DNA from 3 places in the Actinomadura sp. 9N215 genome. Region 2 is predicted to be linked to each of the others. Evidence: riboswitches for the same ligand, from Rfam matches in the RefSeq annotation. Region 2 holds a riboswitch; each other region holds the start of a gene.
The links. A riboswitch is a leader RNA that binds a small molecule or an ion and turns the genes downstream of it on or off. The one in region 2 is predicted to bind cobalamin.
Positions count from the first base shown of each region.

Region 1: another riboswitch for cobalamin. It lies ahead of ACH34T_RS19305 (ribonucleoside-diphosphate reductase subunit alpha); the one in region 2 lies ahead of ACH34T_RS43545 (ABC transporter substrate-binding protein).
Region 3: another riboswitch for cobalamin. It lies ahead of metE (5-methyltetrahydropteroyltriglutamate--homocysteine S-methyltransferase); the one in region 2 lies ahead of ACH34T_RS43545 (ABC transporter substrate-binding protein).

Region 1 is NZ_JBIRBA010000010.1:262,430-271,877, reverse strand. It holds gene ACH34T_RS19335 (MMPL family transporter) at 1-529, opposite strand, end outside; gene ACH34T_RS19330 (GNAT family N-acetyltransferase) at 689-1,177, opposite strand; gene ACH34T_RS19325 (group II truncated hemoglobin) at 1,322-2,083, opposite strand; gene ACH34T_RS19320 (copper resistance protein CopC) at 2,184-2,840, opposite strand; gene ACH34T_RS19315 (YcnI family protein) at 2,837-3,553, opposite strand; gene ACH34T_RS19310 (hypothetical protein) at 3,629-4,306, opposite strand; cobalamin riboswitch at 4,412-4,638, shown strand; gene ACH34T_RS19305 (ribonucleoside-diphosphate reductase subunit alpha) at 4,926-7,202, shown strand; gene ACH34T_RS19300 (ribonucleotide-diphosphate reductase subunit beta) at 7,199-8,224, shown strand; gene ACH34T_RS19295 (MFS transporter) at 8,382-9,448, shown strand, end outside.
Region 2 is NZ_JBIRBA010000052.1:20,392-29,839, forward strand. It holds gene ACH34T_RS43510 (MATE family efflux transporter) at 1-1,353, opposite strand, end outside; gene ACH34T_RS43515 (LLM class F420-dependent oxidoreductase) at 1,461-2,483, opposite strand; gene ACH34T_RS43520 (YcaO-like family protein) at 2,510-4,015, opposite strand; gene ACH34T_RS43525 (hypothetical protein) at 4,125-4,256, opposite strand; gene ACH34T_RS43530 ((2Fe-2S)-binding protein) at 4,362-5,126, opposite strand; gene ACH34T_RS43535 (ABC transporter ATP-binding protein) at 5,288-6,151, opposite strand; gene ACH34T_RS43540 (FecCD family ABC transporter permease) at 6,226-7,317, opposite strand; gene ACH34T_RS43545 (ABC transporter substrate-binding protein) at 7,314-8,333, opposite strand; cobalamin riboswitch at 8,511-8,710, opposite strand; cobalamin riboswitch at 8,836-8,905, shown strand; partial or broken gene ACH34T_RS43550 (ATP-binding protein) at 9,057-9,448, shown strand, end outside.
Region 3 is NZ_JBIRBA010000003.1:323,469-332,916, reverse strand. It holds gene ACH34T_RS06965 (DUF397 domain-containing protein) at 66-263, shown strand; gene ACH34T_RS06960 (ATP-binding protein) at 739-1,758, shown strand; gene metE (5-methyltetrahydropteroyltriglutamate--homocysteine S-methyltransferase) at 1,845-4,091, opposite strand; cobalamin riboswitch at 4,218-4,426, opposite strand; gene ACH34T_RS06950 (nuclear transport factor 2 family protein) at 4,512-4,940, opposite strand; gene ACH34T_RS06945 (TetR/AcrR family transcriptional regulator) at 5,018-5,608, shown strand; gene ACH34T_RS06940 (ABC transporter ATP-binding protein) at 5,605-6,339, opposite strand; gene ACH34T_RS06935 (efflux RND transporter periplasmic adaptor subunit) at 6,336-7,370, opposite strand; gene ACH34T_RS06930 (ABC transporter permease) at 7,380-8,603, opposite strand; gene ACH34T_RS06925 (DUF397 domain-containing protein) at 8,897-9,082, opposite strand; gene ACH34T_RS06920 (DUF397 domain-containing protein) at 9,122-9,316, opposite strand; gene ACH34T_RS06915 (DUF397 domain-containing protein) at 9,347-9,448, opposite strand, start outside.

The sequences.
Region 1 (9,448 bases), on a different contig from region 2:
GCTCACCGGCGCCCTCTTCGGGGGAGGCGACGGCGTTGCCGCTCAGCTCCACGCGCAGGCCAGGAGCGGGAGCGGCCGTTGCCTTGCGGAGCGCGTGGCGGTCCGCGTCGGTGAGGTCGTACTCGGGGACGCGGTAGGCGACCTCGGCGAGGGCGATCCGGCCGTCGTCCGAGACGGTGCCCCGGGCGTAGGGGGAGGCGACGTCGGCGACTTTCGGCGTGGCCTTGATCCGGGCCACGGCCCGCTCGACGGAGGCGCGGTTCGCGGGCTCGGTCAGCGTGCGTCCGGCGCCGCCCGCGAAGACGACCTTGGCCGTCGCGCCGTCGGTGGCGGCCTGCGGGAACTTGTCCTTGAGCAGGTCGTTCGCCCGCTGCGACTCGGTGCCCGGGACCGTGAACGTGTCGGGCCCCGGTTCGGAAAGCGCGGCCGCCCCCGACACGGTGACCACGAGCAGCCCGGCCCACACCAGGACGATCATCCGGCGTCGCCGGAAGCAGAACCGGCCGACCCGGCTCAGGAACACGGCCATGGCGCACCTCCTTATTCGCTACTGAAATAGGAAGTGTTAGTGAACTAGCGCTTTCTGTCAACCCGTCCCGCGCCGCCGAACGCGGACGTGCCGCCCTTCCATGGCAGAAGGACGGCACGTCGCGGACGGTGAACGAGCGCTGCGGCTACGCGCGGACGGCTACGCGCGGACGGCTGTGCCGAACGTCGCTGTGCGCGCGTCGCCGTCGAGGTGGCTCAGCCCGGCGTTCTCCAAGACGCGGACGGACGCGGGGTTCGACAGCTCCACCTTCGCGACCACCGACTCGACGCCCGGCGCGGTCAGCGCGAACGCCACGAGGGCGCGCGTGGCCTCGGTGGCGTAGCCGCGCCCTCGCCGGGACGCGACGACGCCGTACCCGAACTCGACGACGCCCCCGGCGGGCGGCCAGAACAGGCCGATGGCGCCGACGACCAGGCCGGTCGCCTTCTCGACGAGCTGGCGCTGGCCGAACTCGCCCAGCGCGGTGCCGTCGCTCTCCGCGATGAAGCCCGCGATGACGCGGTCGCCTTCGGAGGGGAAGTCGTCCGCCCAGTGGGTCCGCCGCTCGCCGCCGAGGACGGCGGTCACCTCGGCCACGGTCCACGGCCGGAGGACGAGACGGCCGGTGGTCAAATCTGACACTGACATGAACGCTCCTGGTCGTACTGGACGACCGGGCCGCGCTCAGCTCCGCGCGGCCCGGACGAGGACATGGTGATGACGAGGCATGGCGCAGGCCATATTCATCAACCTCCGTCGTCGCAGAAGCGGCATCTCCGCTGAAATCGCAGCCTACGGGATGTAGGGCGGGGCCACGCCCCAGCCCCAGTGCGGCATCGGGGCCTCCAGCGGCGGCTTCGCGTCCGGCTGCGAATTGGCGAGGGCGATGCGCGTGCCCCACTCGATGTAGGCCGTGAACGCGGCGCGGAACTCGGGATCGTCCGGGAGGCCGACCTCGTCGGCGGCGTCCATGAGGAGGGACACCCAGCGGCGCCGCTGCGCCTCGGTGATCGCCTTGCCGAGATGCTGCCGGACCATGTGGTGGTAGCCGCCGCGCTCCCGGCTGTACCGGTCCGGGCCGCGGAAGACCTCGCCCAACCAGATCGCGACCCATTTCGGGTGGTCCGGGGCCATGTGCTCGAACAGGGGGCGGAGGAGGTCGTCCTTCATGACGTTCGTGTAGAACACCTCGGTGAGCCGCTCCAGCGCCTCGCCGCCGCCCGCCCAGTCGTACATCGTCGGGACGGACCCGCCCGCGCCGCGCACGGCGGTCCGCTCGTAGTGCCGCATCTCCTCGATCTGCTGGACGTACGGTTTGATCTCGGCGAAGAAGGCCGGGAAGTGCTCACCGCCGCGGAATTCCTGGATGTGGTCGTTCGCGGACGTCCAGACGATGCGCAGGATGTAGGACGCGGGCTCCTCGACGCACCGGGACAGTTCGTATTCCACGCATTGCGGCGCCGCGGCCAGGGACGCGGACGCGCGCGCGTAGGCCGCCTCGAACTCGTCCGTCTCGGACGGGTCGATGCGGTAGCGGATGTACTCGACGATCATTGAGCCCCCCAGAAGGCAACCGGTCGGGTAATCACTGTAATCCTGTAATCACCCGACCGGAAGCGCAACGATCGGCCACTTGCCCGCGGTAACCCGGCGTTCAGCTCCCGGGTGCGGACGAGCGGCGGAACCAGGCGACGGCACCGGCCGCCCCGGCCACGACCAGCGCGATCAGCCCGATCCACAGCCAGCCCGACGAGCCGCCGTCCGAATCCTCGGAGGACGCGACGTTCGACGGCGAAGCCGCAGGGGCGGCAGGCTGCGACCCCTCCGGGCTAGGTGAACCTGCCGGACCGGGCGAACCCGCAGTGCCGGACGAGCCCTCAACCGTGAACTTGTAGCTGCCCGACACCGGATGTCCGTCCGCCGACACGACGCGCCAGCCCACCGTGTACTTGCCGTTCGGCAACGCGCCGCTGACCGGCTGGGTGACCTTGTTGTCGACCGCCCGGGCCGTCCCCGCCTGGTGCTGCTTACCGGACGCGTCCGTCAGGAGCACGCGCGGCAGCCTTATCGTCTCCGAGTAGGTCAGGACGATCTGCGACGGCGACGCGATCGACGAGTCCTTCTTCGGGTCAGCCCCTGTCAGCGCGGTGTGCGCGGACGCCGGAGGAGCGGACACCGCCAGCACCGTCCCGACGGCCAAGACCCCCGCGCCCACACGCCGCGCGACCACCCGCCCAGCGGCGGCACGTCCAGCGGTGGTGCGTCCAGCATTGGCGCGTTCGGTGGTGGTGCGTGCGGGTGTGTGGGTCATGACCGGCTCCGGGCGTTGCGGGTCAGGCCGTAGCCGCCGACCGCGAGGCCGAGGACGCCGACGGCGATGCCGATGCCGCCGAGCAGCCGTGCGGTGCCGTCATCGGAAGACGCCGTGGCCTTGGGCTTCACGTTCGCGGTCAGCCCGGCCGTCGTGGCCGTGTCGCCGCCGCCCTTCGGGACGAGTTTGAGGACCGGCGCCGGATGCTCGGGTTCGGCCGCGCCCTCGGCGGGCTGCTGGTCCCACTTGACGACCTCGCCGTTCGAGTACGTCTGGTCGGCCTTGAACATCATCTGGTTCGTGTTCGTCGGCAGCGTCCCCATGGAGACGTCGAACTCCTGGAAGTTCCCGGGGTCGATCTTGCCGCCGGACCAGGTGATCCGGGTGACGGCCTCGGTCACCTCGCCGCCGTGGGTCTTGATCGGGGTGGCGAGCTTGGACTTCTCGGCCTTCACCGTCCACCCGGGGACGGGACGGACCGAAACCGACGACAGCGGGTGATCGGCCGGAAGGTGCACCACGAGCTTGGTCGTGGACGCGTTGTCGCGCTCGTTCGGCACCCGGAACGCCACCTTGGTGTACGAGCCCTGCTCGGCGGTCTTCGGGTTGACGGTGACGTGCGCGGACGCGGCCGTGGCCAGCCCGAGGACGGACGCCCCGGTCAAGGCCGCGACGGCGCCCAGTCTGCGGGTTGCATGGGAAAGAGAAGGCATGGCGAAATTCCGTTCGAGTGTATGAGGAATTCCGGATGCGCCGAAATTAGGCGTCCGGTGACGTACGGCGCTCGCTCAGCAGTGCGGGAGCGGGTGCGCGAGCGCCCTCGAACGTGACGGGGGACCCCGCCGGACGACCTGGTGCCGCAGCGTCCGGCCGACGGCCATGACGGCGGCCGTCGCCGGTGCCGCGGGGGTGCGCGGCGGAGCCGCGGCGGGTTCGACGGCGAGGAGCGCGAGCAGCAGCCGGATCGGCCGGTCCGCCGCGCCGGCGATCCGCCGGGCCAGCGACCACGCGGCCCGCTCCCCGCGCCGCAGCCACCAGGCCGCGATGAGCGCGGCGACGGTGTGCGCCAGCGTCATCGTCGTGCCGCCCGTGGCGTGCGCGACGGGCATCAGGATGTCCGAGCCCGCCATCGCGGTGGTCTGGTGCATTCCCGCCTGGTGCGCGGTGGCCAGCTCGTGCGAGGCCGCCGCGGGCTGCAGGATCGGCTCGGTGGCGCCGGTGAACAGCGCGTGCAGCGCGAACTGGCCGCCGAGGAGGCCGCCGAGGATCGTCGCCAGCGAGCGTTCGTGTCCCGCGAGCATGAGCGTCACGCCCAGCACGGCGCAGAACCCCGTCAGGACCGCCCACAGGGGGACGACCGTCCCCGAGGCGAGGACGTGCCCGGCGGTCGCCAGCGTGACGCACACGGTGGCGAACACCACCGCGCGCGCGGTTCGGAAGCCCGGTTGCGGGGGACGCGGGGACATGGCGCCACCATCGTCCCACCACCCGCGCCGTCCGGATAGTCGCCCCCGGAATCTTGCCGACACGCCCAACATCTTGGGGTGATGCAAAGATCGTCAACTACATGTAGGGTTCAATCCCGTGCTGGTTCGCCCCCGCCGCTGGTCGGCGGGGGCGTCGTAAGAGGGAACCCGGTGTGAATCCGGGACTGCCCCGCAGCGGTGAGCGGGAACGACCGCCGTCATCACGCACTGGGCCGGAATCCACCGGCCCGGGAAGCGACGGCCAGTAGGACGCTTCTTCCAGGAAGCGGAGCCCGCGAGTCCGAAGACCTGCCCGCATGAGGAGATCAGGCGACGCGCAGCGGAGCTCTCGCGGAGCGAGCATCGCCTGACCGACTTCTTCGGGGGTCTGGGGGTCGTCCCCCAGGCCCACACGTCCAGGCCTCGCGGGTGGGTCGGGGGCGGAGCGCCGCGTGCCCGTGGTCGGGCCGCCGGCGTCCCGTTCGCATGCCGTCCGCGGGGCGGCTGCGAGGGGAGAGAGCACGTGACACAGGACCTGGCCGTACGGGCGGAACCGTCCGAAACGGCGTCCGCGGAGATCGCTGGGGTCGTTGCGGAGGTTGAGGCGGCTTGTTGCGGGGTGCCGGACGTTGAGGCGGGACGGGTGCTGGCCGCCGTCCGCACGGGTTCCGGTGGCGGCGTGGGCGGGCTGACAGCGGCGGCGCTGCGCGACCTGGCGATCGGCGAGGCGAGCGCGCTGGTGCCCGCCGAACCCGGATATTCCAAGGTCGCGGCGCGGCTGCTCGGTGTGCGGATCCGGGAGGAGGCGGCGTCGGCGGGGGTCCGGACGTTCGCCGACTCGGTCGCCGCCGCGCATCGGGAGGGCCTTCTGGCGGACGCTCCGGCCGCATTCGTCGCCGAGCACGCGTCCGCGCTCAACGCTCTCGTCGACGAGTCTGCGGACGACCGTTTCGAGTACTTCGGGCTCCGGACGCTCTATGACCGCTATCTGCTCAGGCATCCGCGGTCACGGCTCGTCCTCGAACGTCCGCAGCATTTCCTCCTGCGCGTCGCGTGCGGGCTGTCCGACGGCGTGGACGAGGCCGCCGAGCTGTACGGGCTGCTCAGCACGCTGTCGTATCTGCCCAGCTCACCGACGTTGTTCAATTCCGCGGCCCGCCGCCCGCAGCTCTCGTCCTGCTTCCTGCTCGACTCGCCGCGCGACGAACTGGAGTCGATCTACGAGCGGTACGGGCAGGTGGCGCGGCTCAGCAAGTACGCGGGCGGCATCGGGATCTCGTGGACGAAGGTGCGGTCGCGGGGCTCGCTGATCCGCGGCACCAACGGGCACTCCAACGGGATCGTGCCTTGGCTGCGCACGCTCGACTCGTCCGTCGCGGCCGTCAACCAGGGCGGACGCCGGAAGGGCGCGGCCTGCGTGTACCTGGAGCCGTGGCACGCGGACGTCGAAGAGTTCCTGGAGCTGCGCGACAACACGGGCGAGGACGCGCGCCGCACCCACAACCTGAACCTGGCCAACTGGATCCCGGACGAGTTCATGCGCCGCGTCGAACAGGACAAGACGTGGTCGCTGTTCGACCCGAAGGAGGTCCCCGAACTGGCCGACCTGTGGGGCGACGCGTTCGACGAGGCGTACCGGGCGGCGGAGCGGGCGGGACGGTTCGTCCGGCAGGTCCCGGCCCGCAAGCTGTACGGGCGGATGATGCGGACGCTCGCCGAGACGGGCAACGGCTGGATGACGTTCAAGGACGCCGCCAACCGCGCCTGCAACCAGACCGCTGACCCAGGTCAGACCGTCCACCTGTCGAACCTGTGCACGGAGATTCTGGAGGTGACGAGCGACGGCGAAGCGGCCGTGTGCAACCTCGGATCGGTGAACCTCGCCGCGCACGTCGAGCCGTCCGGGATGGACTGGGAGCGGCTGCGCGCCACCGTCCGCACGGCCGTCCGTTTCCTTGACCGGACGATCGACCGCGGTTTCTACCCGACGCCCGAGGCGGAGGCGGCGAACAGCAAATGGCGGCCGGTCGGCCTGGGCGTGATGGGCCTCGCGGACGTCTTCTTCACGCTCCGCCTGCCGTTCGACTCCGCCGAGGCGCGGGCACTGTCGACGCGCATCTCGGAGGAGATCGCGCTGGCGGCCTACGAGGCGTCAGCCGATCTGGCCGCCGTCCACGGCCCGCTGCCCGCCTACGACCGGACGCGCACCGCCCGCGGCCAGCTCCACCTCGACCATTTCCCGGACGCCGCGCCGACCCGCCGCGTCGAATGGGAGCGGGTCCGGGCGCGCGTCGCCGAGGTCGGGCTCCGCAACTCGCTGCTGATCGCGATCGCGCCGACCGCGACGATCGCGTCCATCGCGGGGTGCTACGAGTGCATCGAGCCGCAGGTGTCCAACCTGTTCAAGCGGGAGACGCTGTCCGGCGAGTTCCTGCAGATCAACGGCTACCTGGTGGACGACCTGAAGGCGCTCGGGCGGTGGACTCCGGCCGTCCGGGAGGCGATCAAGAAGGCGAACGGGTCCGTCCAGGGCCTCGCCGACCTGCCGGACGAGCTGCTGGCCCTCTACCGGACGGCCTGGGAACTGCCGCAGAAGGCGCTGATCGACCTCGCCGCCGCCCGGACCCCGTACATCGACCAGTCCCACTCGCTGAACCTGTTCATGGAGACGCCGACCATCGGCAAGCTCTCCTCGATGTACGCCTACGCGTGGCGAAGCGGCCTCAAGACCACGTACTACCTGCGCTCCCGCCCAGCCACCCGAATCACCCAAACCACGATCACCGACACAACGCCCGCACAGGCCCCGGTCGCGGGGACGACGGTTGCGGAGGCCACGGTCGCGGCGGCTGTGTGTTCGCTGGAGAATCCTGAGACCTGCGAGGCGTGCCAGTGAGCGCGGCGGTGGAAGGGGCGCGGGCCCTGCTGCTCGACCCGGGCATGGACCTGACGCTGCGGCCCATGCGCTATCCCGACTTCTACGAGCGCTACCGCGCCGCGATCCGCAACACCTGGACGGTCGAGGAGGTCGATCTCGCGTCCGATCTCGTGGACCTCGCGCGCCTGACGCCCGCCGAAGTGCACCTGGTCAACCGGCTCGTCGCGTTCTTCGCCACCGGCGACTCGATCGTGGCGAACAACCTGGTGCTCAACCTGTACAAGCACGTCAACGCCCCGGAGGCGCGGCTGTACCTGTCGCGGCAGCTTTATGAGGAGGCCGTGCACGTCCAGTTCTATCTGACGCTCCTGGACACCTACCTGCCCGATCAGGACGAGCGCGCCAAGGCGTTCGCGGCGATCGAGCACATCCCGTCCATCCGGTCCAAGGCGGAGTTCTGCTTCCGCTGGATCGACTCGCTCAGTTCCCTGGACGAACTCCGCACCGCCGAAGACCGTCGCGCGTTCCTGCTGAACCTGATCTGTTTCGCGGCGTGCATCGAGGGGCTGTTCTTCTACGGCGCCTTCGCCTACGTGTACTGGCTGCGTTCGCGCGGGCTGCTGAACGGCCTGGCCTCCGGGACCAACTGGGTGTTCCGGGACGAGTCGATGCACATGGAGTTCGCGTTCTCCGTGGTGGACACCGTCCGGGCCGAGGAGCCGGAACTGTTCGACGCCGACCTGACGGAGCAGGTCACGCGGATGCTGGAGGAGGCCGTCGAGGCGGAGCTCGCCTTCGCGCGGGACCTGTGCGGGGACGGCCTGCCCGGGATGAGCGCCGACGACATGCGCGCCTACCTGGAGTACGTCGCGGACCAGCGTCTCGTCCGCCTCGGCCTCCCGTCCCGCTACGGGACGCCGAACCCGTTCGCGTTCATGGAGTTGCAGGACGTCCAGGAGCTGTCGAACTTCTTCGAGCGGCGCGTGTCGGCGTACCAGATCGGCGTGGAGGGGAGCGTCTCGCTGGACGAAGCGTTCTGACCTCGCGGCCTCGCGGCCCGGCTCTGGGTGATCGTCCGGAGCCGGGCCGTTGCCGTTGCGCGTCTCGCTGATGCCGGTACTCTCTCTATGGAATAAATCTTAACGTTCATCTACTTAACGTTGAGCAGAAGTTCCTTGAGCTGGGAGATGACCCTCGATGAACCGCGTCGAACCACCCGAAGCCGAAGCGGTGGCCGCCGCCGAGCACGTGTCCGTCAAGCGGTGGCTGGCCGTGGTGGCCGTCGCGGTTGGGACCTTCCTCGTCGTGACGGCCGAGCAACTGCCCGTCGGACTGCTGACGTCCATCGGCGATGACCTCGGGGTGTCCGAGGGGACCGCCGGGCTGATGGTCATGGTGCCGGGGCTGGTCGCGTCCGCGGGCGCGCTGCTGGTCCCGGTCGCGATCGGACGCCTCGACCGCCGCACCGTCCTGCTCGGCCTGATCAGCCTGATGGTGCTGGCGAACCTCCTGTCCTTCCTGGCGCCGAACTTCCCGGTGCTCCTGGCCTCCCGCTTCCTGGTCGGGATCAGCATCGGCGGGTTCTGGGCGCTGGCGGCGGGGATCGCGGTGCGGCTCGTCCCGTCCGGCCAGGTCCCGCGCGCCACGTCGATCGCCTTCGGCGGGGCGACCGCCGCGAACGTGCTCGGCGTCCCCGCCGGGACGCTGATCGGCGGCCTCACCGACTGGCGGATCGCGTTCCTCACCCTCTCCGGCCTCGGGCTGCTGGCCGTCGCCGCGCTGTTCGTCCTCCTGCCGGGCATTCCCGCGACCGGTTCCATCCGGCTCGGCGCGCTGCTGGCGCTGTTCGGCAACCCGTTCGTTCGCGGTGCCGCCATCGCCACGTTTCTGCTGGTCAGCGGGCACGTCGCGACCTACACGTTCGTCAGCCCGATCCTCCAGGACATCTCGGGCGTCGACGAGAACCTCGTCGGCCCGCTGCTGCTCGTGTTCGGCGCCGCCGGGATCGCCGGGACGTTCGTTGCCGGAGCCGCCGCCGGACGCGACGTCCGCGTCACGGTCGCCGCCGTCAGCGTGCTGCTCACCGCCGTCCTGGCGCTGTTCCCGCTGCTCGGCGCCACCACGGTCAGCGCGGTCGTCCTCCTGGTCCTGTGGGGGCTGGCGTTCGGGGGCGTGCCCGTCACCGTCCAGATGTGGATTCTGAAGGCCGCGCCCGAGCACGCGGAAGCGGCCACGGCTCTCAACACCGTCGTGTTCAACCTCGC
Region 2 (9,448 bases):
GCGGCCCTCGTCGCCATGGACCCCGTCCACGCCGGGCTCGCCGCCACTCAGCTGATCACCGCCGCCTCCATCACCTGACCGCCGGGCGGCTGCCTGCCGGTGGCGGCGGCGGAGCAGGAGGGAGTAGAGGATCCCGAAGGCCGTCCAGGCGAGGTAGAGGCCTGGCAGGCCGAGGTCGAGGTGGACGCCGAGCAGCCAGGCGAGCGGGATGAGGGCGGCGTAGTCGCCGAGCACGGACGCGACCATGACCGAGCGGGTGTCCCCGGCGGCGCGCAGCGCGGCGCCGTAGGCGAGGGCGGCCAGCAGCGGCGCCAGGCTGAACAGCGCCAGCGGTATCGCCGACCAGGCACGGTCGGCGACCGCTGGATCGGCGGCGATCAGGGAGGTCAGCGGGCCGCCGACGAGCAGCACGACGGCGGACGGGACCAGGTGCAGGACCGTCAGGAGCCGCAGCCCGGCGCGCCGCCACGCCTCGGCGCCGTCGCGGTCGCCGGCGCCGAGCGCCTGCCCGGCCAGGATGGTGGTGGCCGTGGCCGCGCCGGTCAGGACGGTGAACAGCACGAGCGTGAGGTTGTCGACGATGCGGTAGGCGGCCAGGTCGTGGGTGCCCATCCGGGCGGCGAACGCGGCGAGCAGCGCCTCGTTGAGGTAGCCGATGCCCATCGCGCACATCTCCGGCCAGCCGATCCGCCACAGGCTCCGGGTGATCCGGACGGTGGGGACGGCCCGCGCATGGGGGAACCTGGTTCTGGCGTAGACGAGAACGTAGCCGGTTCCGGCGGCGGTGGCGGCCAGGGTGGCGGTCGCGGCGCCGGTGACGCCGAGGTCCGCGCCGAAGATCAGCAGCAGGCCGAGCGGCAGGTTCACGGCGTTGGCCAGCAGCGCGGTGTACATCGAGACCCGGGTCGCGCCGATGCCCGCGCAGGCTCCCTGCAGGGTGAAGGAGACGGCCGCGAACGGGACGGCGAAGGACAGCACGCGCAGGTAGTCGGCGCCCGGGCCGATCAGGTCGTGGCCGGCCCCCAGGACGGTCAGCACCGGTACGGCGGTGAGGTACAGGACGGCGCCCACGGCGGCTCCGGCGGCCGCCGAGGTGAGCACTCCCGTCCGGACGACCTGCACGACCTCCCCGTGCCGGTCCGCGCCGTGATGCCGGGCCACCATCACCTGAACGGCCGTGGCCCAGCCTCGGACGATGACCAGCGCCACCAGGTAGACCGGCGCGGCCAGGGCGAACGCGCTGAGCGCGCTCGTCGAGAGCCGGGCCAGCAGGACGGTGTCGACGACGTTGAGCGTGATCTGGGTCAGCCCGGCGACCATCAGCGGGAGGGCGAGCCTCCAGATCGATCGCATCCCGGCGCCCGGCCGGACGGGCCCGGTGTCTCGGGCAGGCCCGGAGTCTTGGGCAGGCCCGGAGTCTCGGGCGGGCCCGGAGTCGTCCGGCGGCGTCTCGGCCGATGTCACAGTGCGGCCTGTGCGGCTTCCAGCAGTTCGGTGTCGCGGCTGAGAAGGATCAGGGTGTCCACGCGGGAGTCCTTCCAGGCGGAGATGCGGTCGACGATCGCGGGGAGCGGCCCCGCCAGCGCGACCTGGTCGAGCAGTGTGTCGGGGATCGCCGCGGCGGCCGCGTCCCTGCGTCCCTCGGCGAGGTGTCCGCGGATGTCGTGGGCCGCGCCTTCGCAACCCATCTGGCAGGCGACGTCGAAGTAGGTGTTGCGGACGCCCGCCCCGGCGGCGCCGATCAGGTGCGCGAACAGCGGGCGCAGGTCGTCGCGGCCCTCGGCCGCCGTCGCGGCGCGGGCCACGTACACGATCGGGGCGATCTTGACGTCGCCGGGGCCGCGCCCGCCCCGTTCGGTCCCCTCGTCGAGGGGACGGGTCAGGGCCTTCTCATGCTCGGGGGCGTACATCCCCGGCAGCCAGCCATCGGCGATCTCGCCCGCCAGCGCGACGCTTCGCGGGCCGATGGCGCCGAGGTAGAGCGGGATGCGCGGGCGCAGCGGCTCCATCTCCGAGCGGACGGGGCGGGCCCGTCCGGTGGAGCCGGGCCCGCGGTAGGGGAGCTGGTAGATCTCGCCGTCGTGGCGGACGCGCTCGTCCCGCGCGACCGCCTTGCGGACGATCTCGACGTACTCGCGGGCGCGCTGGAGCGGGCGGGCATAGGGCTGCCCGTGCCAGCCCTCGGCGATCCAGGGCACCGACAGTCCCAGGCCGAGGTGGAAGCGTCCGTTCGACAGGACGTCCAGGGTCATCGCGGTCATCGCGGTCGCCGCCGGGGTCCTGGCGGGGATCTGCATGACGGCGGTGCCGAGCTTGACGCGCCGGGTCGCGGCGGCGAGGTAGCCGAGGACGCTGACGGCGTCGGGACCGTACTCCTCCACGCTCCACACCGAGTCGACGCCGATCCGTTCGGCGTGCGCGACGAGCGGCAGCACGTCCTCGATCGGCTCTCCGCCGTAACCCAGGGCCAGCCCGAGACGCATGCGGCGCTTCCTTCCAGACGGCCGGGTCAGGAGAACGGGAGGGGGACGCGGACGAGGTCGTCCTCGGTGAGCGGGCCGGGCGTCCAGCCCCGCGCCGGCGGCTCGCGGTAGAGCCGCTCGCCGCCGAGGAACGGGAAGGCCGCGGGGGCGTTGGAGTACAGCCCCGGCACGATGACGCGGACGACGCTCAGCCCGGCCGCCGCGGCCTCGGGCACCGTGAGGTCGACGACGACGGCCCGCAGCCCCTGATCGTCGAGAAGGCCCAGATACCGGTCGAGCCTCCGGGACGGCCCGGCCAGGACGCCTGCGCGTCCGGCGCATGCGGATCCGGCGCGGGCGTGGTCCGCACGAGCGGGTTCGGCGCGAGCGGGTTCCGCGCGAGCGGGTTCCGCGCGAGCGGGTTCCGCGCGAGCGGGTTCCGCGCGAGCGGGTTCCGCGCGAGCGGGTTCCGCGCGGGTGGGGTCGGGGTGGGCAGGGGCGGGGTGGCGGAGTCGGTCGAGGCGGGTGTCCTGCGCGCGGGGGTCGAGGTAGAGCTGGAGATGCAGCCGCACGTCGTTGACGTCGCGGAGATCGGGGCGGAAGTCGTCGAGGTGGGCGCGGTCGTTTCGATGGGGGCGGTACGGCCGGCGGCTGATCCTTCCGGCGCGGACGGCCGTCCAGAACGGGCCTTCGCCGTCCAGCAGGTCCAGGCCCGCCTCGTGCATGCCGACCGCCTCGGTGAGCGCCTTCGCGGTCGCCGCCTCCGCCGCCGGACGGCAGGCGCTGCCGAAGGCGACCAGCCGGCGCGCCGGGTCCTCGATGAACACTCCGGCGACGTTCACCTCGAAGGTCGAGGGGATGCGCAGCAGGGACACGCGCAGTCCGGCCCGGCCGGCTTCGGTGAGCGCGGCCGCCAGGGGCCCGTCCGCGTCCGGCTCGAAGGCGGGGACGGCGGCGGGTGCGCCGCTGAGCCACCAGAGGGTAACCGCGTCGCGTTCGAACAGTTCCGCCAAGGCGGAGAGGGTCGCCTCCAGCGGGCTCGTCCCCGCGGCCGTTCCGGCGAGCAGTGGGTAGTTGGTGGGCGGCTCGGCGGCGCGCTCGCCGCGGAAGTAGTTGACATAGGCCAGGGACGCGGGCACGAGGACCTCGTCGCCGCCGGCCAGGGTGCGGCCCGCCGCCCAGGCGATCTCCAGGCCGGGTGTCAGCGGGACGAAGGGAAAGCCGCGGTGCGCGTACTGGGCGGGTGAGTACAGCGCGAGCTCGCGCGGGTCGACCGCGTTCACGCCTGCGCGCCGCAGCGTCGTGAACGACCCGGTCCGCAGCCCGGGAGGCACGACGTTCGCGCAGTAGCGCTCGACGGCCTCCCCGAGGGCCGCCCGGCGCGCGGCCTCGTGGTCCGCCAGCGCGGCGCCGCCGGTGACGGTGTCGACCATCCATGGCGCGTGCCGGGGATCCGCCGACGTCCGGGCGCTGTAGGAGACGCAGGACGGGACGGGCCGCACCCGCGGCCGGTCGAGCTCGACCCGCTCGATGAGACCGGATCGGTCGTCCACCGGGCGTTCCACCGGTTCCTCATCGCTCCTTTCGCGCTCGCTCGGGTGAGGGTGAGGAGAGTGAGGGAGAGAAGGGAGCGGCCCCGCGGACCGCTCCCCCATCGCCCGGTCAGCTCTCGGTCAGCTCGGTCTGCTCGGCCTCGCGGTCCTCACGCCACTCGAACGGGGCGTCCACCGCGGGGGTGTGGGACTTCAGTCCCTTCTGGGGTTCCTCCGGCTCAGCGAATCCGTGGTGAGCCATGGCGGCCTCCTTTTCGGAACGCACACAGAACATGCACCATCTATCGCAAGTTCTATGCACCTGCGATCTTCTTGCAAGAAGAATAAGCAGATACGCACGCATGAGTCAACAAGGATCGCGCGCATTTCCTTCGTCAATTCGTTGATCGTCGACCTGCTTCGCCAATGAGCAGTCCTCGCACTTCTCTCCGCCGGGGACCCGGTAGTACAGGCAGCAGCTGCGGCGCCGGAAATCCAGGCGGGCGGAAGTGATCCGCCCGGTCCCGGCGAGGCGGCCGGTGGTCAGCAGGTCTTTCGTGAGCCGCACCAGGTCGCCGTGCAGTTCCGGGCGGGCGGCCAGGATCGCGCGGGCGGCCTCGGCCAGGGCGGAGGCGGCGTTGCCGTACAGCAGGCCGGCGGCCACCTTGACGCGCAGGCCCGCCGCCATGCGGTCCAGATGCCGGACGACGACCACCTGGTAGAGCGCCTGCGCGAGGCGTCCGTCCGCGGGGGCGCGGTGGCCTCGCGGGGCCGGGACGCGGAGCGCGGGACCGTCCTCGGCCTGCCGCAGTTCTTCCAGGTCGAGGACGATTCCGTGCGCGGCCGCGCAGTACAGGACCGGTGACCACAGCCGCGCCGCATGCCCGAGCTGCGTGATCGAGGCGGCGATCCGCGGCTCGCCGGCGCCGTAGCGCTGCGCGGTCGCGTCGACCAGTTCCTGCGCACCGGTGGCGTAGGCGTCGTCGGCCGGTCGCCATCCGGTCTCCGGGCCTCCCACGGCGATCGCGAAGAAGTCGCCCAGCGGGGCGCCCTCGGCGAGCGCCGCCATGACGGCGGCGGGGGCGGCGGGCGCGGGGGCGGCGGGGGGCGCGGCGGGCGAGAGGCGTGTCATGGGAGCGGCTCTCCATTTCGCGGCAGGGGGCGGTCGATATCCGGCGGCCACGGAAATCGGATACCGCTCAAGGCGATTTTGTCGCCGCCGTTCTATTGCGGGTCGTTCGGCCGGGCGGGCCGGACGTTTTCGGAGTTCACCTTCCGTCAGGGTCTCGGTTTTCAGTCAGGCGACATCCAGGTCATCGGCTCGCCATTTCTCGGACGGTGTTCCGCGGGAAGAACGGTGATCTGCGGGTGGCCGCTGCGGGGGTGCTCGACGACTTCGGCGTCGACCCGGTAGACCTCGGCCAGCAGGTCAGGCGTGAGCACGTCGCCCGGCGGCCCCGTCGCGACGGTCCGGCCGGCGTCCAGGACGTGGAGGCGGTCGCAGAACGAGGCGGCCAGGTTGAGGTCGTGCAGGGCGACGACCGCGGTGACGCCGAGCCGGCGGACGAGGTGGAGCGCGTCGATCTGGTGCCGCAGGTCCAGGTGGTTGGTCGGTTCGTCCAGGACCAGGACACCGGTCCGCTGGGCCAGCGCGCGGGCGATGAGGACGCGCTGCTTCTCCCCGCCCGACAGCCGGTCGAAGGGGGCGTCGACCAGGTGCGCGGCCTCCAGCTCCGCCAGCGACCCGGTGATGATCGCGCGGTCGCCGGCGTCGTCGCCCTGGAAGGCGCGTTTGTGCGGGGTGCGGCCCATCGCCACGACGTCGTACACCGTCAGCTCGAAGTCGCCGGGCGTCTCCTGGAGGACGGCGGCCAGGTGCCGGGAGAGGTGCTTGCCCGGCATGCGCCAGACGTCCTCGCCGTCCAGCAGGATCCGTCCCGAGGTGGGGCGCCGGGCGCGGTAGAAGGTGCGCAGCAGGGTGGACTTCCCGGCGCCGTTGGGGCCGACGAGCCCGACGATCTCCGCGGGCGCCGCCGTCAGCGAGACGGCGTCCACCAGGGGCCGGCCGTCGACGACGACCGACACGTCCTCGGCCCGCAGCGTCCCGGGCCGGGGCCCGGATCCGGCCCGGGACGCGGTCACCGCGTCCGTGGTCACCGGGCCCTGCCTCTCCGGGGGGCGACCCCCAGCCCCCCGGAAGAGGCGGCCCGAAGATCCTCGCTTCGCTGCGGTCATCGGACCGCCTTCCGCCTCATCAGGAAAAGGAAGAAGGGGCCGCCGACCAGCGCGGTGAGGATCCCGACGGGGATCTCCTCGGGACTGATCAGGGTCCGCGCCGCCAGATCGGCGACGACCAGGAACCCGGCGCCCAGCAGCGCCGCGGCGGGCAGGGCGCGGCGGTGGTCGGCGCCGACGAGCAGCCGCACCGCGTGCGGCATGATCAGCCCGACGAACCCGATCGAGCCGCTGACCGCGACGATCGCGCCGGTCATCAGGGCGACCAGCGTGAACAGCGCCCCGCGGAAGCGGTGCACGTCCAGTCCGAGGGCCGTGGCGGCCTCCTCCCCGGCCAGCAGCAGGTTGAGGGGACGGGACAGGCCGAGCAGGACCGCCGTGCCCGCGAGCACCACGGCGGCGGGGATCCACAGCAGCGTCCAGGTGGTGCCGGCCAGGCCGCCGAGCATCCAGCGCAGCGCCGACTCGGCGGCGCGGGGGTCGTCGGACGTGATGACCAGGTAGCTCGCGACCGCCGTGAGCACCTCGGCGGTGGCCACGCCCGCGAGGATCAGCCGCACCGTGGTCATCCGGCCGCCGGAGCGCGCCAGGAAGTACACCAGCACCAGGGCCAGCAGCGCGCCCGCGAAGGCGGCCAGCGGCATCGAGAAGATTCCGAACCACGCGACCGGGAACACCACCACGAGCACCGCGCCGACCATCGCGCCCGAGGACACGCCCAGCAGCATCGGGTCGGCCAGCGGGTTGCGGACCACGGCCTGCAGGACCATCCCGCAGACCGACAGGCCCGCCCCGACCACCGCGCAGAGCAGCACCCGGGGCAGCCGGACGTCCATCACGATCGTCTCGCGGACCGGCGACCAGACCGGGTCGGCCAGCGCGGGATGCACCTGGTGGAGCAGGATGCCCCACACCTGGCCCGGCGGGATCCGCACCGAGCCCGCGGCGATCCCCGCCGTGCCCGCCACCAGCACCAGCGCGCCGAACAGCGCCAGGACCAGCGGATAGGGAAGGCGGACGCGGCGCCGGGGGGCGGCGGCGACCGCCGTCCGTCCGCCGGAGACGCGAGGCTCGGCAACGCCGGTCATGTGGGACTCGCCGTCGTCGTTGTTGACGGACGTCCCACCGCACCCCCCGGGAACCGCGCCGGGTGCAGCTGGCGGGCGAGCGACTCGACCGCTCCGGCCGCCCGGACGCCGGTCACCGTGGACGACAGCGGCAGGACCGCGAACCGTTCGTTCCTGACGGCGGGAACGTCCTTCAACGCGGGGTTGGACAGCAGGAATCTCTTCTTGTCCTCGGCGGACCGGTCGCCGTAGTCGTAGATGACGATGACCTCGGGCGCCCGCGCGGCCAGCTGCTCGAACGAGACGTCCCCGTAGGCCTTGCGCACGTCGGAGAACAGGTTGGTCCCGCCCGCCAGCCGGATGATCTCGTCGCCGATGCCCGCGCCGCCCGCGGTGAGCACGGTCTTGTCGCCGCTGTCGTAGACGGCGACCTTGACCGGCGTCGCGGCGGGAGCGGGGGCGGCGAGCCGCGCCTTGACCCGGTCCAGGACGGCGCGCAGCGCGGCGATGCGCCGCTCGGCCCGGTCCGGCACGCCGAAGATCTTGGCGATGGTCCGGATCTCCTCGTCGACCGTGGCCATGGTCACCGGGCCCTTGGGGCACTCCTCGACGTTGAGGTGGGTGTCGATCCCGGCCTTCTTCAAGGTGGCCCGGCCGCGGCCCTCCTTCTCCTCGAACGTGCTGGCCCATCCGCCGTAGACGAAGTCGGGCTCGGCCGCGAGCAGCGTCTCGTAGGAGGGGTACTCCTTGGACAGCACCTTCACCCGGTCGTAGGCGGCCTGGAACTCCGGCAGGATCCGGTCGTCGAGGTAGCCCGTCCCGGCCATCGACCTCTCCAGGCCGAGGGCGAGCATCACCTCGGTCGCGTGCTGGTTCAGCGACACCGCGCGCCGCGGCGGCCGCTGGTAGACGGTCGTCACCCCGCAGTTGGTCACGGTCACCGGGAAGCCGGGCGGAGCCGCGCCCGCGCGACCGTCTCCGGCGCGCCCCGTGTCCCCGCCGCATCCGGCGATCAGCAGCACCGCGACGAGCAGCACCGACGCCCGCGCCCGGATACGGGTACGGAAAGCGGCGGTCGTCGCGGCGGCCCGGCGTGCGGTCGGACGGCGTGCAGTCGGACGGCGCGGCGCCGGGCGTGTCGAATCCCGTGACGCCGGGCGTGTTGAGCCCCTGGGCATGAAGCCCTCTCCTCTCTGGGGAGATCCGCCCCAGTCCAGTCGAGGAGGCGACCGCGTGAGTCTCCTGGCTCTCGGGTCGATGCTCGTCCCGGCCTTCCCGCCCGCTCGCACGGGCAGTGGCGTCGTCGGGATCCGCTCGCCGATCACAGTGGCGGGACCGCGCCGGAATCGCACCGGCTTCCTCGTCCGCCATCGCCTACACCGCACATGGTGACACACGTCGTAGTTGCAAGGAAGTCGCAATAATTCATGACAATGGGGATGAAAGTGTTACCTGTCGCGGCCCTTGACCTGGGCACGTGTGATCTTGACAGCCGCGGGAGCGAGACCGTACCGTCCCCCTGTTCCGCGGTTGTCCGAGGGAAATCCGGTGAGAGGCCGGTGCGGACGCGCCACTGTATCCGGGTCGGTGAGCCCGGGAGCCAGGTCACTCGGACCACCGCGACCTCATCGTCCGGGACGCGCAAGATCCCTTATGGAGGTACCCGTGAGTTCGCCGCCGGCTCCTGCTCGTGCTCCGATTCCCGGATCGGCCGGTGGCCGCTTGCGGTCTCCGCGCCGCGGCCCGGCCCCCTCGTCCTGATGGACGACGGCCGCCTGAACGACGCCTATCCGTTCACCGCCGTCGTCGGCCTCGACGACCTGAAGCTGGCCCTGCTGCTCAACGCCGTCTCCCCGCGGGTCGGCGGCGTACTGGTGCGCGGGGAGAAGGGCACCGCCAAGTCGACGGTCGTCCGCGCGCTCGCCGCGCAGCTCCCCGCCGTGGACACGGTGGCGGGCTGCCGGTTCGCCTGCGATCCGGCCGCGCCCGACCCGTCCTGCCCGGACGGCCCGCACGGCCCCGGCGCGCCGGCGCTGCGGCGGCCGTCCGCGCTGGTGGAGCTGCCGGTCGGCGCGTCGGAGGACCGGGTCGCCGGGTCGCTGGATGTGGAACGGGCGCTGACCGAGGGCGTCAAGGCGTTCGAGCCGGGGCT
Region 3 (9,448 bases), on a different contig from region 2:
AAAAGCGCGACCTGCCGGGTGACGGGACTGACCTGGAAGTAAGACTCACCTGGAGTAGAAGCGAGATGAACCTCTCTCAGGCACGGTGGTTCAAGGCCACCGCGAGCGCGAGCAGCAACGGGGGCTGTGTAGAGGTCGCCGACCTCGAAACGGCCACCGGGCTCCGCGACAGCAAGACACCGGAAGCGGGGGCGCACGTCGTCCCCCGGTCGGTGTTCGCCTCGTTCCTCGACGATGTGCGGGCCGGCCGGTACGACCGCTGACCGGGCTGTGAAGGGGGGCTCCCGGCGGCGCGGCGCCGATGCGCGGTAAGGCCCGCTGACCGGGCGATTTCCTTCGCGGGGGAAGCGATCCCCGCACCCGGCGGAACCGCGACCCGGCCGCTGTGAAGGCCGGGCCGCACACAAGATCCCCCAGGGCTGCACCCCTGGGGGATCTTCATGTGTGCGGCCCTCTCTCAGGCGCCGCCAACGCTACAGCGCCTGTGTCGGCGCGTCCCGGCACCGCCGGTACACGTTTCGATCACCGCGGGGAGACGTGTACTGGGGCGTCTCCGGTCGTGTCGGTGAACGTCTCATTTGCAGAAGGAGAACCTTTCTCGTGTAAGGGGTTTCGGCCGCCGAGGTGTGCGAAGCTTGGATCTGTGATTCACACATAGCGAGTCGCGAACCGATGAGGTTCATGTCGCGAATGTCTGGATTGTGGATATGGCTCCGCGAAACTCGGAGAGTGGGCGTCATGACGAAGGCCGCAGCGGCGTGCGGGATCCCGTGGAGGCTGGAGACCGGCGGCTGCGCCGTCATTCCCCTGCCGCCGGACGAGTCCATCGCCGCCGTGGCGCGGTCTCAGGTCAGGGGCCTGCTGCCCGCGCTCGGGCTGTCCGTCGAGGACGTCCACGACCTCGCCGTCATGGTCAGCGAGCTGGCGACCAACGTGTTCCAGCACGCCATGTCCGGCGACGGGCTCGCGGGCGCCGAACTGTGGGTGTACCAGCGGAGCGGTGAGCAGGGCCACGACGAACTGGTCGTCAAGGCCTTCGACACACTCCGCGAATGGCGCCGCCCCGCCGCCCCGCCGCAGCCCGCCACGACCAACGGCACGACCGCCCACGCGGCCGACAGCGCGGGCACCGGCCCGACCGGCGGCACGGCCGGCGGTGCGGGCGACGGCGCGACCAGCAGTGCAGGCGACGGCGCGACCGTCCGCGCGAATGACGGCGCGGCCGGCGGTGCGACCGGCAGCACGGCCGGCGGTGCGAGTGACGGCGCGCCCGGCGACGCGACCGGCGGGACGGCCGGTGGCGCGACCGGCGGTTCGGGCGGCGGGGTCGTCGCGGACGCGCGGGAGCATGGGCGCGGGCTGGAGATCATTGAGATCCTGGCGAACGGGCGGTGGGGGCACCATCCGTCCAGGTCCCGGTTGAGGTCTCCGGCCGTCCGCGGCAAGGCCACGTGGTTCGCGCTGCCCGTCACGCGCACTGTGCGGCGCCACAGCCATTTCCGTCCGGCCGGCGAGCCGGACGCGATGAGGGACCTTGAGGCGATGCTCGTCCAGCGCGGCGTCGACCGCCTCCAGCGCAGTGAGGAACTCGGCGTCACGATGCTCTCCGCCCCCGGCGACCTGACGGTGTGGTGCGAGACGGCGATGTTCCGCTGGTGCGCGCGCTCCGGCGAGACCGGGAAGCTGCCGGTCTCCGACATCACGGAAGTGTGCGAGCAGGTCGTCCAGCTCCACGAGGCACTGGACGACCGTATTTAGGAGGGGGCGCCGAATGGCCTGACCGCGCCTGAGAGCGGCGGTCAGGCCATCTGGCGCACACGCGTCAGCCGGGGACCGGGGTCAGGTCAGGCCAGGTCGGCGCGGACGCGGTGGGCCGCGGTGACCAGGTTCCGCAGGGACGCCTCCGTCTCCGGGTAGGCGCGGGTCTTGAGGCCGCAGTCCGGGTTGACCCAGAGCCGTCCGGGCTCGACGGCGCGCAGCGCGCGACGCAGGTTCTCCTCGATCTCGTCGGCGCCGGGGACGCGCGGCGAATGGATGTCGTACACGCCGGGCCCGATGCCGTTCTCGTACCCGGCGGCGCGCAGGTCCGCGACGAGCTCCATGTGCGAGCGGGCAGCCTCGACGCTGGTGACGTCGGCGTCCAGCGCCCCGATCGCGCCGATGATCTCGCCGAACTCGGAGTAGCACATGTGCGTGTGGATCTGCGTGGTGTCGGCGACGCCCGAGGTCGCGAGGCGGAACGCGCCGACGGCCCAGTCCATGTAGGCCGGACGGTCGGCGGCCCGCAGCGGCAGGAGCTCGCGCAGCGCGGGCTCGTCCACCTGGATGACGCGGATCCCGGCGGCCTCCAGGTCGGCGATCTCGTCCCGCAGGGCGAGCGCGAGCTGCCGGGCGGTGTCGCCGAGCGGCTGGTCGTCCCGGACGAACGACCAGGCCAGCATGGTGACGGGCCCGGTCAGCATGCCCTTGACCGGCTTGCTCGTCAGCGACTGCGCGTACGTCGCCCACTCCACCGTCATCGGCCGGGGCCGCGCCACGTCGCTGTGCAGGATCGGCGGCCGGACGTACCGCGACCCGTACGACTGCACCCATCCGTGCTGGGTCGCGGCGTACCCGTCGAGCTGTTCGGCGAAGTACTGCACCATGTCGTTGCGTTCGGGTTCGCCGTGGACGAGGACGTCCAGCCCGAGGTCTTCCTGGAGCGCGATGACGCGGGCGATCTCGTTCCTCATCGCTTGCTTGTAGGCGTCGGCGGTGACGCGTCCGGCGCGGTGGTCGGCGCGGGCCCGGCGGATCTCGGGGGTCTGCGGGAACGAGCCGATCGTCGTCGTCGCCAGCGCGGGCAGGCCGAGCTCGTCGCGCTGCGCGGCGAACCTGGCGGCGCGGTGGCCACGCCCCGCGCTGTCACCGAGAGAGTCCAGCCGGGCACGGACGCCGTGGTCGACACCGGCGGGCGGTGCCGGGGCCTCGGCCGGAGCGGGCACGTCCTCGGTCAGCGCCCGACCGACCGCGACGACCTCCGCGACCTTCTGCCGGGCGAACGCGAGCCGCCCCCGGAGGTCCGGATCCATCGATGCCTCGGCGTCCAGATCGATGGGGACGTGCAACAAGGAGCAGGACGTGCTCACCACGACCTGGTCGACGAGCCCGAGCAGTGACGCGCAGGTGGTCTTGGCGTGGCGCTGGTCGGCGCGCCATACGTTCCGTCCGTCGACCACTCCCGCCACGAGCGTCTTGCGCGGCAGCCCACCCATCGACGCGAGGACGTCGAGGTTGTCGGGCCCCGCCACGAAGTCGAGGCCGATCGCCTCAACGCGGCTCCCGGCCAGGGCGCGGAGCGCGTCCGCGCCGATCGTGCCGAAGTACGTGGCGACCATCAGCCGCGGCCTGCTCGTCAGGCGGCCAAGCCGCGCGTACGCGCGGGCGAGCGCGGCGATCTCGTCCTCGTTGCGGTCGGCGACGAGGGCGGGCTCGTCGAGCTGCACCCACGCGGCCCCCGACCCGGCCAGCCGCTCCAGGACCTCGGCGTACACGTCGATGAGGCCGTCGAGGAGGTCGAGCGGCCGGAACCCGTCTGGCGCGTCCGGGGCGGGCTTGGCTAGCAGGAAGTAGGTGAGCGGGCCGACCAGCACCGGGCGCGTCTCGATCCCGAGCGCTTTTGCCTCCCGGTATTCGACCAGCGGCTTGGCCGCGGAGCCGTCCGCCAGCCGGAACCGCGTGTCCGGACCCAGCTCGGGGACGATGTAGTGGTAGTTCGTGTCGAACCACTTCGTCATCTCCAGCGGCGGGACGTCCTGCACGCCGCGCGCCATCGCGAAGTACCGGTCGAGCCCCGTGAGGTGGCGGTACCGGTCGGGGACGGCGTCGACCAGCACGCTCGTGTCGAGCACCTGGTCGTAGAAGGAGAACGTGTTGGACGGGATCGCGTCCAGACCTGCGTCGCGCAGGCTCGTCCAGACGTTCGCGCGCAGCTCGGCGCCCGTCCTGGCGAGCGCGCCGGCGTCGGCGCGTCCGGCCCAGTAGTCCTCGGTGGCGACCTTCAGTTCCCGGTTGGCCCCGATTCGGGGATATCCGAGGATCGTCGTGTTCATGGCGGCTTCCCTCGCTGTGCCACAGGCGGCCGCGCGGGGAGGGGCACGCGACGGATCGCGCGGAGAAGCGCACGAAGGGACGCGCGCCGCCCGGCCTTCCCGCGAGGCCGCGCACCACCGCGCGCCGGGCGGCGCGCGGGCGGAGGCAGGTCTTCGGACTCGTGGGCATCGCTTCCCGGAAGAAGCGTCCTACTAACCGTCGCTTCCCAGGCCGTCAGGCCCAGTGCTTTTGACGGCGGTCGTTCCCACTCACCGCTGCGGGGCAGTCCCGGATTCGCACCGGGTTCCCTCTTACGACACTCGAAGCCGAGTGAACCGTCCGCGACCCGGAGTCTACCGGCGGGCCGGTCGGCTGCCGCACGTGTCGGGTGCTGCACGTGTCGGGGCCGCACCTTGGTCGCGACCTTTGTCGGCGGCCGGTCACGCTCGGATGGCGTCGATGAATTCGTCGAGTGCGCCGCGGCGGCGGGCCGAGGAAATGTGGTCGATGTAGTCCCGGGAGGCGATGATCTTTCCGTCCCGGACGCGGAGCACGAAGATGCAGGGGACCCGGAACGGTTCACCGCTTTCGGTCGTCCCCCGGTATTCGAATTCGGCGACGATCACTTCCGGGTCGGCGGTCTCGTGCACGGTGATGTTGGCGGGCTCCTGGCGGATGGGCGGGAGGCTCTTTCCGGCCGAGAAGTGTTTGCGCAGGTCGTCGCGGGTGCGCATCGGCTCGCTCTCGGACGGTGAGAAGGGATGCTCGACGCGGGTCTGGTCCGCGTACAGCTCGGGCAGCTCGTCCCAACGCCCTTCGGAGACCCCCCACACGAGTTTCAGGAACACTTCGCGGGGAGTGAGCGCCATGATGCCTCCTGCTGACACGGTAGGCTTCCGAAACGGACCGAAGTGGAGACTCCGAATATACGAAGTGGAGACTTCGGATGTCAATGGAACCCATGCGCGCCGACGCCCGCGACAACCGGGCCCGGATCCTGGAGGTGGCGGAGGAGGTCTTCGGCAGGGGCGGTTCAGCGGCCTCCACGGAAGAGGTCGCGCGGCTCGCCGGGGTCGGCATCGCGACCGTCTTCCGCCATTTCCCGACCAAGCGGGCCCTGCTGGAGGCCGTCCTGGTCAAACATTTCGACGGCCTGTGCGGGCGAGCGCAAAGCCTTGCCGAATCAGCCGATGCGGGTCAGGCGTTCTTCGATTTCTTCTCCCGGCTCGTGGACGACGCAGCGGGCAAACTCGCCATCGTCGAGGCGTTCACCGACGCCGGTGGCGACGCCGCGGGCAGGGCGGCGCAGGGGCCGCGTGACCTGCGCAAGGCGGTCGGCGTCCTGCTCGGACGCGCGCAGGACGCCGGGGCGGTCCGCGCGGACGTCGGCCTCGACGAGGTCTACGCGCTCCTCGTCGGCGTCTCACGGGCGTCCGCGCACCTTCGCCTCGACGAGCCGGTCCGCGCCCGCGCGCTCGGAATCATCTTCGACGGCCTCGCCCCCGGCGGCGACGAACGCACATCGCGCCTTCCTTAGGCAGGGGTGAGGGTGCTGTTCTCCAGGACGTAGACCGTGTCGGCGCGGCGGGCGAGGGTGTGGTCGTGGGTGACCAGGATGAGGGCGCGGTCGTCGGCGCGGGCCTGGTCGAAGAGGAGGTCCATGACCTGGCCCGCCGTGACCGGGTCGAGGGAGCCGGTGGGCTCGTCGGCGAGGATCAGGCGGGGGTCGCGGATGATGGCGCGGGCTATCGCGACGCGCTGCTGTTCGCCGCCCGAGAGGCTGGCCTGGGTGGCGTGCAGGCGTTCGCCCAGGCCGACGCGGCGGAGCGTCTCGTCGGCCAGTTCGTAGCGGCGGCGCAGGCGCCGGCCGCCCGCGTAAAGGAGCGGGGCCGCCACCTGCTGGCGGGCGGTGCGCCGTTGCAGGAGGTTGAGCTGCTGGAACACGAAGCCGATCGTCTCGCCGCGGAGCTGGGCGCGTTCGCGTTCGCGCAGGGTGGTGGTCTCCCGGCCGTACATCCGGACGGTCCCGGCGTCCGGGCTCTCCAGCAGGCCGAGGATGTTGAGGAGCGTGGACTTGCCCGCGCCGGAGAGCCCGACGATCGCGGCCGTCGCGCCGGGACGGACGGTCAGCGACACGTCCTCCAGGACGGTCAGCGGTTCCTTGCGGCGGCGCAGCCTGAACCGCTTGGTGATGCCGCTGACCTCCAGGACGGGCTCCTGCGCCTCCGCCACGCGGACGTCGCCGGACTCCGGAGTGACCGCGCTCACGAGCCGCCCACCGGGGCCTCGGGGCCGCCGCCGCCCTCCTGGGGCGGGGCGGGCACGTCGAACGCGGCGTTGTCCGGGGCCCGGTCGAGGATCTTGTCGCCGGGCTCCAGGCCGTCCACGATCTCGACGCGTTTGCCGTCGTTGATGCCGAGGCCGACGTCACGTACCTCGCGCTCGCCGTTGCCGCCGACCACCGTCACCTTGCCCTTGGACGCCTCACCGAGGACGGCCGACAGCGGGATCACGACCGCGTCGGTCACCGAGTCGGTGGTGATGGCCATCTTGCCTCGGATGCCGGCGAAGACCTTCTGGCGGCGGGGGATCCGGCAGGTCACCTCGACGTTGTCACCGCCGCCTCCACCGGATCCGCCCTGCGTGCCTTCGCCGGAAGGGTCCTCGGGCTGTCCGCTCGGGGCCGTGTTCGAGACCCCGGCGCCGTAGGCCAGCAGGCGGCAGGTGAACGGCGCCGGGCCGTGGTCGATCGCCATCTTGATCGACTCCGGCCGGTTGTAGAGCTTGTAGATCTCCTTGCTGGAGATGGTGGCGACGGCCTGGTACCGGCCGCGGTCGAGCTGCGCGACCGGGTCGGACGGGGCGAGCTCCTGCCCGACCCTCGCGGTCAGGTTGGAGATCCGGCCGGACGCGGGCGCGGTCACGGCGATCGCGGTGGGCTTGTCCTTCTCGTCTTCGCCGGGCTCGTCCTCGCCGGGCACTTTGACCGTCAGCAGGCGCTCGCCCTTGTTCACCCGCTGCCCGTTCTTGCGGTGGACGGTCGTGACGGTGCCGGATTTCGTGACGCGCACCGGAACCGGCGGGTCGGCCCGGACGACCGCGTCCACCGTGATGCGGCTGACGATCGTGCCCTTCCCCACGGTGATGACCTTGGGCGACAGGTCGACGGACGGGAGCGGGTCGGACGGCGCCGGAGGCTCGGCCGCGCCGTTGCCCGCCAGCCAGCCTGTGCCGCCGACGACACCGAGCACCGCCACGATGATCCCGGCCTTGGCCAGGCGGTTCCCCACTCGGGACATGATCGTCTCCTAGCTCCGGATCGCCTGGATGACCGAGCGGCGCATGGCGCGCATCGCCGGGATCAGGCCGGTGAAGAGGCCGACGCAGACCGCGACGCCCATGCCGAGCAGCGCCGCCCGCCACGGGAAGTCCATGGCCAGGTCGGCGTCGGCGAAGGGGCCCCGGTCCTTGAGGAAGCCGAACAGCGGCCCGCTGATCGCGTACACGCCGGTGATGCCGAGCAGCCCGCCCGCGCAGGAGACCATCAGCGCCTCCAGCAGTACGCCGAGGAAGAGGTCGGAGCCGGTGGCGCCGAAGCACCGCTGGACGCCCAGCTCGCTGCGGCGCTGCCGTACCGCCATCAGTCCGAGCACCAGCACCGGCAGCGAGCCGAGGAGCAGCAGGAACACCGCCACCGCCACCAGGACCTTGCCGAAGGTGCCGCTGACGGCCCCGGTGTCGCCCTCCTCGCGGTAGATCATCGGCTGGCCCAGGCCCCAGGACGTCGCGGCGTCCGCCCGCAACCGCTCCATGACCTGGCCCGCGTCGGCCTTGGGAACGCGGACGATGTACTGGGTCTGGTCCGCGCCGATGCTCCAGCGGGCCATCGCCCGGTACGGCATGTAGATCTCGGTCGGCGACCAGGGCGTGCCGCTGCTGAGGACACCGACTACCCTCGCCCGGACCCAGACCCGCGGCGCGCTGATCTCCACGACCGCGCCGACCGGCCGCGGCCCGAGTTGCTCGGCGAACTTCGCGCTGACCACGAGCTGGGGTTCGAACCGGGCGCTGTCGTTGGGGACCAGCCACCGGCCGGACGCCACCTGGATGCGGCGAATCCGGTCGAGACCGGGATTGGCGCCGACCGTCCGGATCTCGCCGCCGGTCTCCTCGTCGCCCTTGATCGGACGGGTGCCGCCGGGCAGGACCTGCCGGTAGGAGACGTCCATCGCCTCGCGGAGCGGACTCCCCAGAATCCGGTACCGGCGCAGGTCGGCCTCGATTCGGGCGATCGCCTCGTCCGACATCGCGGACGGACCGTTCTCGGTGGGGGCGTCCACGGTGAGCGTGACGGGGCGGCCGACCTCCTGCTCGAAGGTCTGGACCAGGGCCTGCCGCGCCATCCCGCCCAGCGCGATCGCCAGCGTGACCACGGCGACGAGCGCGGACACGCACATCAGCGACAAGGCCACCCGCACCTTGCTGGTACGGATCTCCGCGAGCGCGGAAAGCAGCATCCCCCAGACCGGCATCGCTACGGCCCTCGACGCGACATAGCCGAACTCCCCTCGAACGCGATGATCACGAACGGTACCGGGATTCCACTACGATCGCCGCGAACCGCCACATTTTCGCGCGGGTCGCCGTCCGCGCGCCGACTCGGATATACGTGACCATTGCCGATTACGTTCGGTCACTCGCCGCCCGGCGTTTTGTCGCTGCCCCGTTCCAGGATCGCCGGGACGACAGGACCACCGCGGCCCGGCGTCCTGTTCTGCGGCAGGGAGCCGCTTGCTGTATGTCGCTCTGGAAGCCGTGGCTGGACTTAAAGACTCTTGAGGGTCTCCGCGAAACGACGGAAGTCGTCGTGACTCACGGTGAGCTTAGGCCCATGGGGGTCTTTGCTGTCACGGACCGCAATGGTCTCAGGAATCCTGGCGACCTCTACGCAGTTGCCGCCGTTGGAGGTGCTGCGGCTTGCTTTCCGCCATACAGCGTGGCTTAGTTCCATCACTTCTATGCCCGCCTTTGTACGTACGCGTAAGTGTGGTTAGAAGTTTTTGAGGGTCTTGGTGAGGTGGCGGAAGTCGTTGTAGCTCATGGTGAGCGTAGGTCCGTGCGGGTCTTTGCTGTCGCGGACCACAATGGTCTCAAGAATGCTGGCGACCTCTACGCAGTCGCCTCCGTTCTCGGTGGTACGAGTGGCTTTCCGCCATACGACGCGGCTTGTTTCCATGACTTCCATCCCCGCCTTTGTATGTAGGCGTGAGCGTGGTTAGAGGTTCTTGAGGGTTTGGGTGAGGTGGCGGAAGTCGTTGTGGCTCATGGTGAGCTTGGGGCCGTTGGGGTCCTTGCTGTCGCGGATGGCGATCGAACG